2 regions of the Brucella pseudogrignonensis genome follow, and region 2 is predicted to be linked to the other one. Evidence: riboswitches for the same ligand, from Rfam matches in the RefSeq annotation. Region 2 holds a riboswitch; the other holds the start of a gene.

Region 1 (3,358 bases), 690 kb from region 2:
ATGATCGCAAGCAATGGTTTTAAGACGCTTTGCAACCTGTTGCAGCAGGCGATCCCCGATCTGGTGCCCGCGGCTGTCATTGATGTTTTTGAAGTGATCAATATCGAGATAGAAAAGCGCAAAAGCCAGTGCGCTTTCACGTTTTTTCAGCACGGCTTCAATATGCTGAGAGAAGTAAGCCCGGTTCGGCAAGTCCGTGAGATTGTCGTGCATTGCAATATGCGTCATGCGCTGCTCAATCAAACGACGCTCGGTTATATCCTCAACAAGCCCGATGAGATAGCGCGATTCATCGCCTTCTATCGGTGGAATGGAACGCTTGATGATCCGCAATATGCGCGGTGTTCCGTCTGCGCAGCGAATATCGCGCTCGATTGTCAAAACGCTGCCGCGACGCATTGCAATGCTGTCTTGCTGGGTCAGAAGCCTGGCTTCTTCAGCCGGAAAGATTTGCGTATCCACTGAACCGACAACATGATCGATCTTGTGGCCGCTGATGGTTGATGCAGCCTGATTATAGAGCAGGTAACGCCCCCCGTCCTGCATATCCTTGACGAAGACACCAAGCGGCATATTGTTGATGAGGCTATCGAGCAATGTCTGCGCATGACTGGCCTGACGATTCGCCTCGTCAAGCTCGGTCATATCCCGCACAATTGCCAATATGGCCATCCGGCCATCGAACACAACCTCACGGCCATAGGTCAAAACATCAATCGTCTGATCATTGGCTTTCAGATGCTTCCAGCGTTCAGGGCGCTCAAGATCACTCCGGTCGCGAACCGCTATCGACATACGGTCACGCTCGGTTTGTGGACGAATATCGAGTACCGTCATACCCTGCACTTCATCAGCCGAATAGCCATAAAGCGCGTGGGCTGCTTCGTTCATGACGATGAAACGCAATGTATCGGGATCGTACACCCACATCGGTGTGGGATGAGTTGTAAACAGAATGCGAAAATCCGCATCGGACGTGCGCACCCGCGCATCATCCGAATGAGCCTGACCGGCTTTCCGATCCCTCATCATTGTCCCCTCATCAGCCTGATCCTGACCCAATATTTCATGCCTTAAAAAAAGGACCATGCCCCAAGAATCAGATAACTCGTCTGTAGCAGGACGAAGCTTTTCCAAGCTGGATTAATGCATGCCCCTTAAAGAAATTATATACAAACTTGCGGAGAATATAAATTTATTCGCAAATTGTAATAATCGGCACCGCTTGACCGGCTCTTCGTTCCGGCCTATGCCTAAAGCACAAAATTCGTTGGGGTGCCTTCGGAGCAAGGTCAGGAAAAGTGCATTGCGGTTTTCCATCCTATCTTGCGACACAAAAGGCTGAGAGACGCTGATCGCGTTAACCCATTGAACCTGATCCGGGTAATACCTGCGTAGGGAACGGAGTTTGGCGCGTCGCGAACAAGGAGGAATCTATCCTCCGTGGGGTAAAACCCAAAAAACAAGTTCATGACGTCTCAATTTTCCGTTCGGAATGAGAGACGACATGATGGACTTAAGACGAAGCCTCTCCCGAACCAACATAACCGCCAGCCATGCTGCGTCAGTGCCGATTTGCGTAACGATTGCAGGCTCGGACAGCGGCGGTGGCGCTGGCATTCAGGCCGACCTCAAAACCTTTTCAGCACTGAACGTCTATGGTGCGAGCGTCATTACGGCGATCACGGCGCAGAACACATTAGCGGTCACGGCAGTCCACGATATTCCTTCCGAAGTCGTTTCAGCACAGATTGATACCGTCTTCAGCGATCTCAATGTCGCAGCGGTAAAAATCGGCATGGTGTCGGTGCCGGAAACCATTCAGGCAATCGCCAGAGGACTCGTCGATTTCTCGGGACCGGTGGTTCTTGATCCGGTGATGGTGGCGAAATCTGGCGACAGGCTTTTAAGCGAAGCCGCAATCTCGACATTGCGTGACAAACTGATTCCGCTTGCAAGCCTTCTGACGCCGAATAGACCAGAGGCAGCCTGCCTGCTCGATTGTGCAGTTGCGTGCACCGATGGCGAGGCTGAAGAACAGGGGCGCGCACTCCTCAAGCTTGGCGCTGAGGCCGTGCTGATGAAAGGCGGACACGCCGATGGCAACATCTGTACCGATCTCCTCATCAGCGATAAATTTCCAACTCTTGCGCTGACAGCGCCACGTATCGATACGCAAAATACCCATGGCACCGGCTGTACGCTTTCATCCGCAATTGCGGCGGGACTTGGCAAAGGCCTTTCGCTGGAACAAGCCCTTCGTGAAGCGCACACATATCTGCAAGCGGCCATCCGCTCCGCTAACACATTGCAGGTCGGAAGCGGGCACGGCCCCGTGCATCACTTCCACGCCTTGTGGAAGATTGCATAATGCGCGTCACCATCATCGGCGCGGGTGTTGCAGGTCTTACCTGTGCCGCAGAATTCAATGATCAGGGCCATGCTGTCACCGTGATCGCCCAAAGCAAGGCAATTGGCTCCGACAGTTGCTCGTGGTTTGCTGGCGGAATGCTGGCCCCATGGTGCGAAGGCGAAAGTGCGGAAGAACCCGTCGTCAGGCTGGGACAAGAGGCGATTGGCTGGTGGGAACGGCATGTTTCAACCGTCAACCGCAAGGGCACGCTCGTCATTTCACACACACGCGATGCGACTGAATTGCGCCGCTTCGCCCGTCGCACGGAAGCCTTTGAAACAATTGATTCCGAACACATTGATGCGCTGGAGCCGGACCTTGCAGGCCGTTTTCGGCAGGGGCTTTTCTTTGCCGAGGAAGGCCACCTTGATCCGCGCAAGACGCTGATCGAACTTGCTGAAAACCTGCAAATGAAAGGCGTCGTCTTTCATCTCGGGCAGGATGCGAAAGACGTAAATATCGATACCGATATCACCGTCGATGCACGCGGCCTTGCAGCACGCGATCAGTTGCAGGATCTGCGCGGTGTGAAGGGCGAAATGCTGGTGGTTCGCTCCCGCGACATCAATCTTTCGCGCCCTGTGCGCCTTCTGCATCCGCGCATTCCACTCTACATCGTGCCGCGCGGCGACGGCATCCACATGATTGGTGCAACCATGATCGAAAGCGATGAAAGAGGCGGCATCAGCGTTCGCTCGACATTGGAAATGCTGAGTGCTGCTTACGCGCTGCATCCGGCATTTGGCGAGGCGGAAATTCTGGAAACCGGCGTCGATGCCCGCCCCGCCTTCCCCGACAATCTGCCGCGTGTGCGTAAACGCGGCCAAACCATCTATATCAACGGGCTTTACCGGCACGGCTTTCTGCTCTCGCCTGCGGTTGCGCGCATGGCGGTTGCGGCAGCAACCGAGGCCGAACAACAACCTGAATTTTTAGAGGAACTGG
Region 2 (3,358 bases):
GATATGGCCCGGAAAAACAAACAGGCCGGATTTCTCCGGCCTGTTTTCAAACTTAAATAGCTTAGGCGTCTTAGTTACAAGGCGCTTCGTAAACGCGACCGTAATTATCGCGGTAACGGCAATACTGAACATTGTTGCGTGTTGTTGCTGCACCAAGCAGCGTACCACCAACTGCACCAATTGCAGCGCCAGTCAAAGCGCCGCGACCGTTACCGCCGATAGCGCCACCTGCAAGCGCACCAAGCGCTGCGCCGCCAACGCCGTAACCGGCTGTACGCTGTTCACCCGTCGTGCATGCTGCTGTTGAGAACGCAAGCGCACCGACGATTGCGATCATGGAAAGACGTGATTTCATGAAACAATCTCCTATTAGAGTTACACTAACACCGACGTTGCGTCCCCAAATTCGGCGTCCCGCTTGACATATTTACAATACGTTTCGACGTACAACGTCAAGCAGTTTCAATTATTAAGGTTAGCGGCACGCCTGAACAGATAATGGATCAATCAGGTTTGCTACAAGTATCGCAAGACCAGAACGCGCGGAAACACAAAGGGTTCCGCGCACAACGTTAGAAACCGTCCATGAAGAACCGAAAGGCAAGGTCACATTGTCTAACGGCCACTCTGCATTTGTGATTGAAAGTCCTTCAACGGTACAGAAATTCACGACACTGAATGATGTACCATCAGGGAAATCGTAAACATAGTTTCCCGCAACCAGCGGCCACGCTTCTTCAACGCCGCTGGAGAGCAAAATATCACGGCCTTTGGCTGCCTGTGCCGTCGCCATCGTCAAATGCAGCAGCGTGTGATCGGTACGCGGACCACCAAAAGCACCGCAAAGAATGACGCGCTCAGCACCACGTTCGTAAGCTGCTTCCAGCGCCAACTCTCCGTCTGTCATATCTTTGGCGGCTGGAAACGTTTTTTTCGGTACATGCGCATATTGCGCAAGCAAGTCATCCGATGTGGAATCAAAATCGCCCAGCCATAGCTCCGGCTCAACACCAAGCGCCTGCGCATGGCGCATACCACTATCCGCGGCCAATACCCGTGCACCCGCTATCTGACGTTTGAGGCGTTCTGTGACAACAAGATCACCGCCAAGAAGAATAACAAATATACTCATAAGTCGCTCATAACACGCGAGAATTATCCCCGAAAGCCCGCATCTTCATCGCTTGCCCTCGGACGCGCGAACCACTATTATCGATCCTGCTCTAACGGGGTGCCATTCAGTCTTTGAATGGCTGAGAGGCCGTACTCCGGCTAACCCGCTGAACCTGATCCGGTTTGTACCGGCGGAGGGATTAGATGCTGACCGATTTTGATAACGGCGCACAATCTTTTCGAACAAAAGAAAGGAATGCCGTTATGCGGCTTTTATCTCTGCTTACATTTTCATTGACTGCGGCTTTTGCCTTTTCAGCGCAGGCGAAAGAAAAGCTCACCATTTATACCTATGACAGTTTTGTATCCGAATGGGGTCCCGGCCCCAAAGTGAAGGAAAACTTTGAAAAAGAATGCGATTGTGAGTTGGAATGGGTCGCATCGGCGGATGGTGTTGCCCTTCTTAATCGCCTCAAGCTTGAAGGCGGCAATACCAAAGCCGCCATCGTTCTCGGCCTCGATACCAACCTGACCACGGAAGCACGCGCTACCGGCTATTTCGCGCCTAGCAATGTTGATCTTACCAATGTCAAAGTGCCGGGCGACTTTAAGGACGATATTTTCGTGCCGTACGACTATGGTTATTTTGCTGTCGTTTATGATTCCGAAAAACTGCCCAACCCACCGCAAAGCCTGAAAGAGCTGGTCGAAGGTGATTCGTCGCAAAAGATCGTCATTCAGGATCCACGCACATCGACACCGGGCCTTGGCATTCTGCTCTGGATGAAATCAGTCTATGGCGATCAGGCTGATGAAGCATGGGAAAAGCTTCAAAAGCGCATTCTCACGGTCACGCCGGGTTGGTCTGAAGCCTATGGCCTGTTCACCAAAGGCGAAGCGCCGATGGTGCTTTCCTATACGACCTCGCCTGCCTATCACATGATTGCGGAAGGCACTGAGCGCTATAAGGCGCTAGCTTACCCGGAAGGTAATTACCTTCAGATCGAGCTTGCAGCACAGACAACAACCGGCGCAAAGAACCCGCTGGCGCAAAAGTTTCTGGCTTTCATGACTGGCCCCGGCTTTCAGGACGTAATCCCTGAAACCAACTGGATGTATCCAGCAGGAAAAACGTCCGCACCGCTTGCTGCGGCTTTCGACAAACTGCCAAAGCCTGAAAAAACACTGCTGATCCCGGCTGATGACGTTGCGAAAAACCGCAAGGCCTGGGTCGATGAATGGCTAGCTGCATCCAGCAAATGATAAAATCGCCGACCAAAAACTCTGCCAGAAATACGCCTGCGATGAAGCAACTCGCAGGCGTGCTGGCGCTTGGCTTTTTAGCGGTTCTGGTCGGCGGCTCTTTGATAGCATTGGCGTTTGAAGCCAGCGGCTTTAACACTGACGTTTATTTCGACGCCTATCTGCTGCGTGTTGCGCGCTTTACCGTGCTGCAAGCGGCAGCATCAGCGCTTTTGTCGGTGCTGTTTGCCATTCCTGTGGCACGCGCACTTTATTCGGAAACGAGCTTTCCCGGGCGCGGCCTGATTTTACGCCTTTTTGCGTTGCCGCTTGCATTGCCAGCACTTGTGACGGTGCTCGGCATCACCAGCATTTATGGCCGCAACGGCTTTATCGCGCAGCTTTCGCAATCAGCTGGCTATCCGGTCTCGCCCGACATTTATGGCCTCACCGGCATTTTGATCGCGCATGTATTTTTCAACATGCCGCTGGCAGTGCGGCTCATTCTGGCAGCCTACGAATCGATCCCTGCTGATTACTGGAAGCTTTCCGCTCAGCTTGGCATGGGTAACAAAGCACGCTTCCGCCTGATCGAATGGCCAGTCATCCGGCGCAATCTGCCGGGCATGATCGGCCTCATCTTCATGCTCTGCGTGACAAGCTTTACAACTGTTCTGACGCTCGGTGGCGGGCCACGTGCAACGACGCTCGAAGTCGCGATCTACCAGAGCCTGCATTTCGATTTTGATCCGGCACGGGCTGTGGCGCTTACACTGGCACAACTCACGCTTACACTGGTAATGCTGCTGGCTTTGCGACTGACCGGACGTCCATCCGAAGAAGGTTTTACGCTGACAAACACTGCTAAGCGTTATGGCAAGCCCACCGCGACTGAGCGCATTTTCAACATCGCAGCCATCGCCCTGGGCTTTCTCTATGTGGCCTTGCCGGTTGCCGGTGTTGTCATCTCCGGTCTTGCTGCCGATCTTATTCGATTGGTGAG

What was found. A riboswitch is a leader RNA that binds a small molecule or an ion and turns the genes downstream of it on or off. The one in region 2 is predicted to bind thiamine pyrophosphate.
Positions count from the first base shown of each region.
Region 1: another riboswitch for thiamine pyrophosphate. It lies ahead of thiD (bifunctional hydroxymethylpyrimidine kinase/phosphomethylpyrimidine kinase); the one in region 2 lies ahead of thiB (thiamine ABC transporter substrate binding subunit).

Region 1 is NZ_JAVLAT010000001.1:1,620,547-1,623,904, reverse strand. It holds gene RI570_RS07835 (putative bifunctional diguanylate cyclase/phosphodiesterase) at 1-1,029, opposite strand, end outside; TPP riboswitch at 1,262-1,418, shown strand; gene thiD (bifunctional hydroxymethylpyrimidine kinase/phosphomethylpyrimidine kinase) at 1,511-2,371, shown strand; gene thiO (glycine oxidase ThiO) at 2,371-3,358, shown strand, end outside.
Region 2 is NZ_JAVLAT010000001.1:930,377-933,734, forward strand. It holds gene RI570_RS04585 (glycine zipper domain-containing protein) at 71-355, opposite strand; gene RI570_RS04590 (thiamine diphosphokinase) at 476-1,132, opposite strand; TPP riboswitch at 1,218-1,330, shown strand; gene thiB (thiamine ABC transporter substrate binding subunit) at 1,378-2,376, shown strand; gene thiP (thiamine/thiamine pyrophosphate ABC transporter permease ThiP) at 2,352-3,358, shown strand, end outside.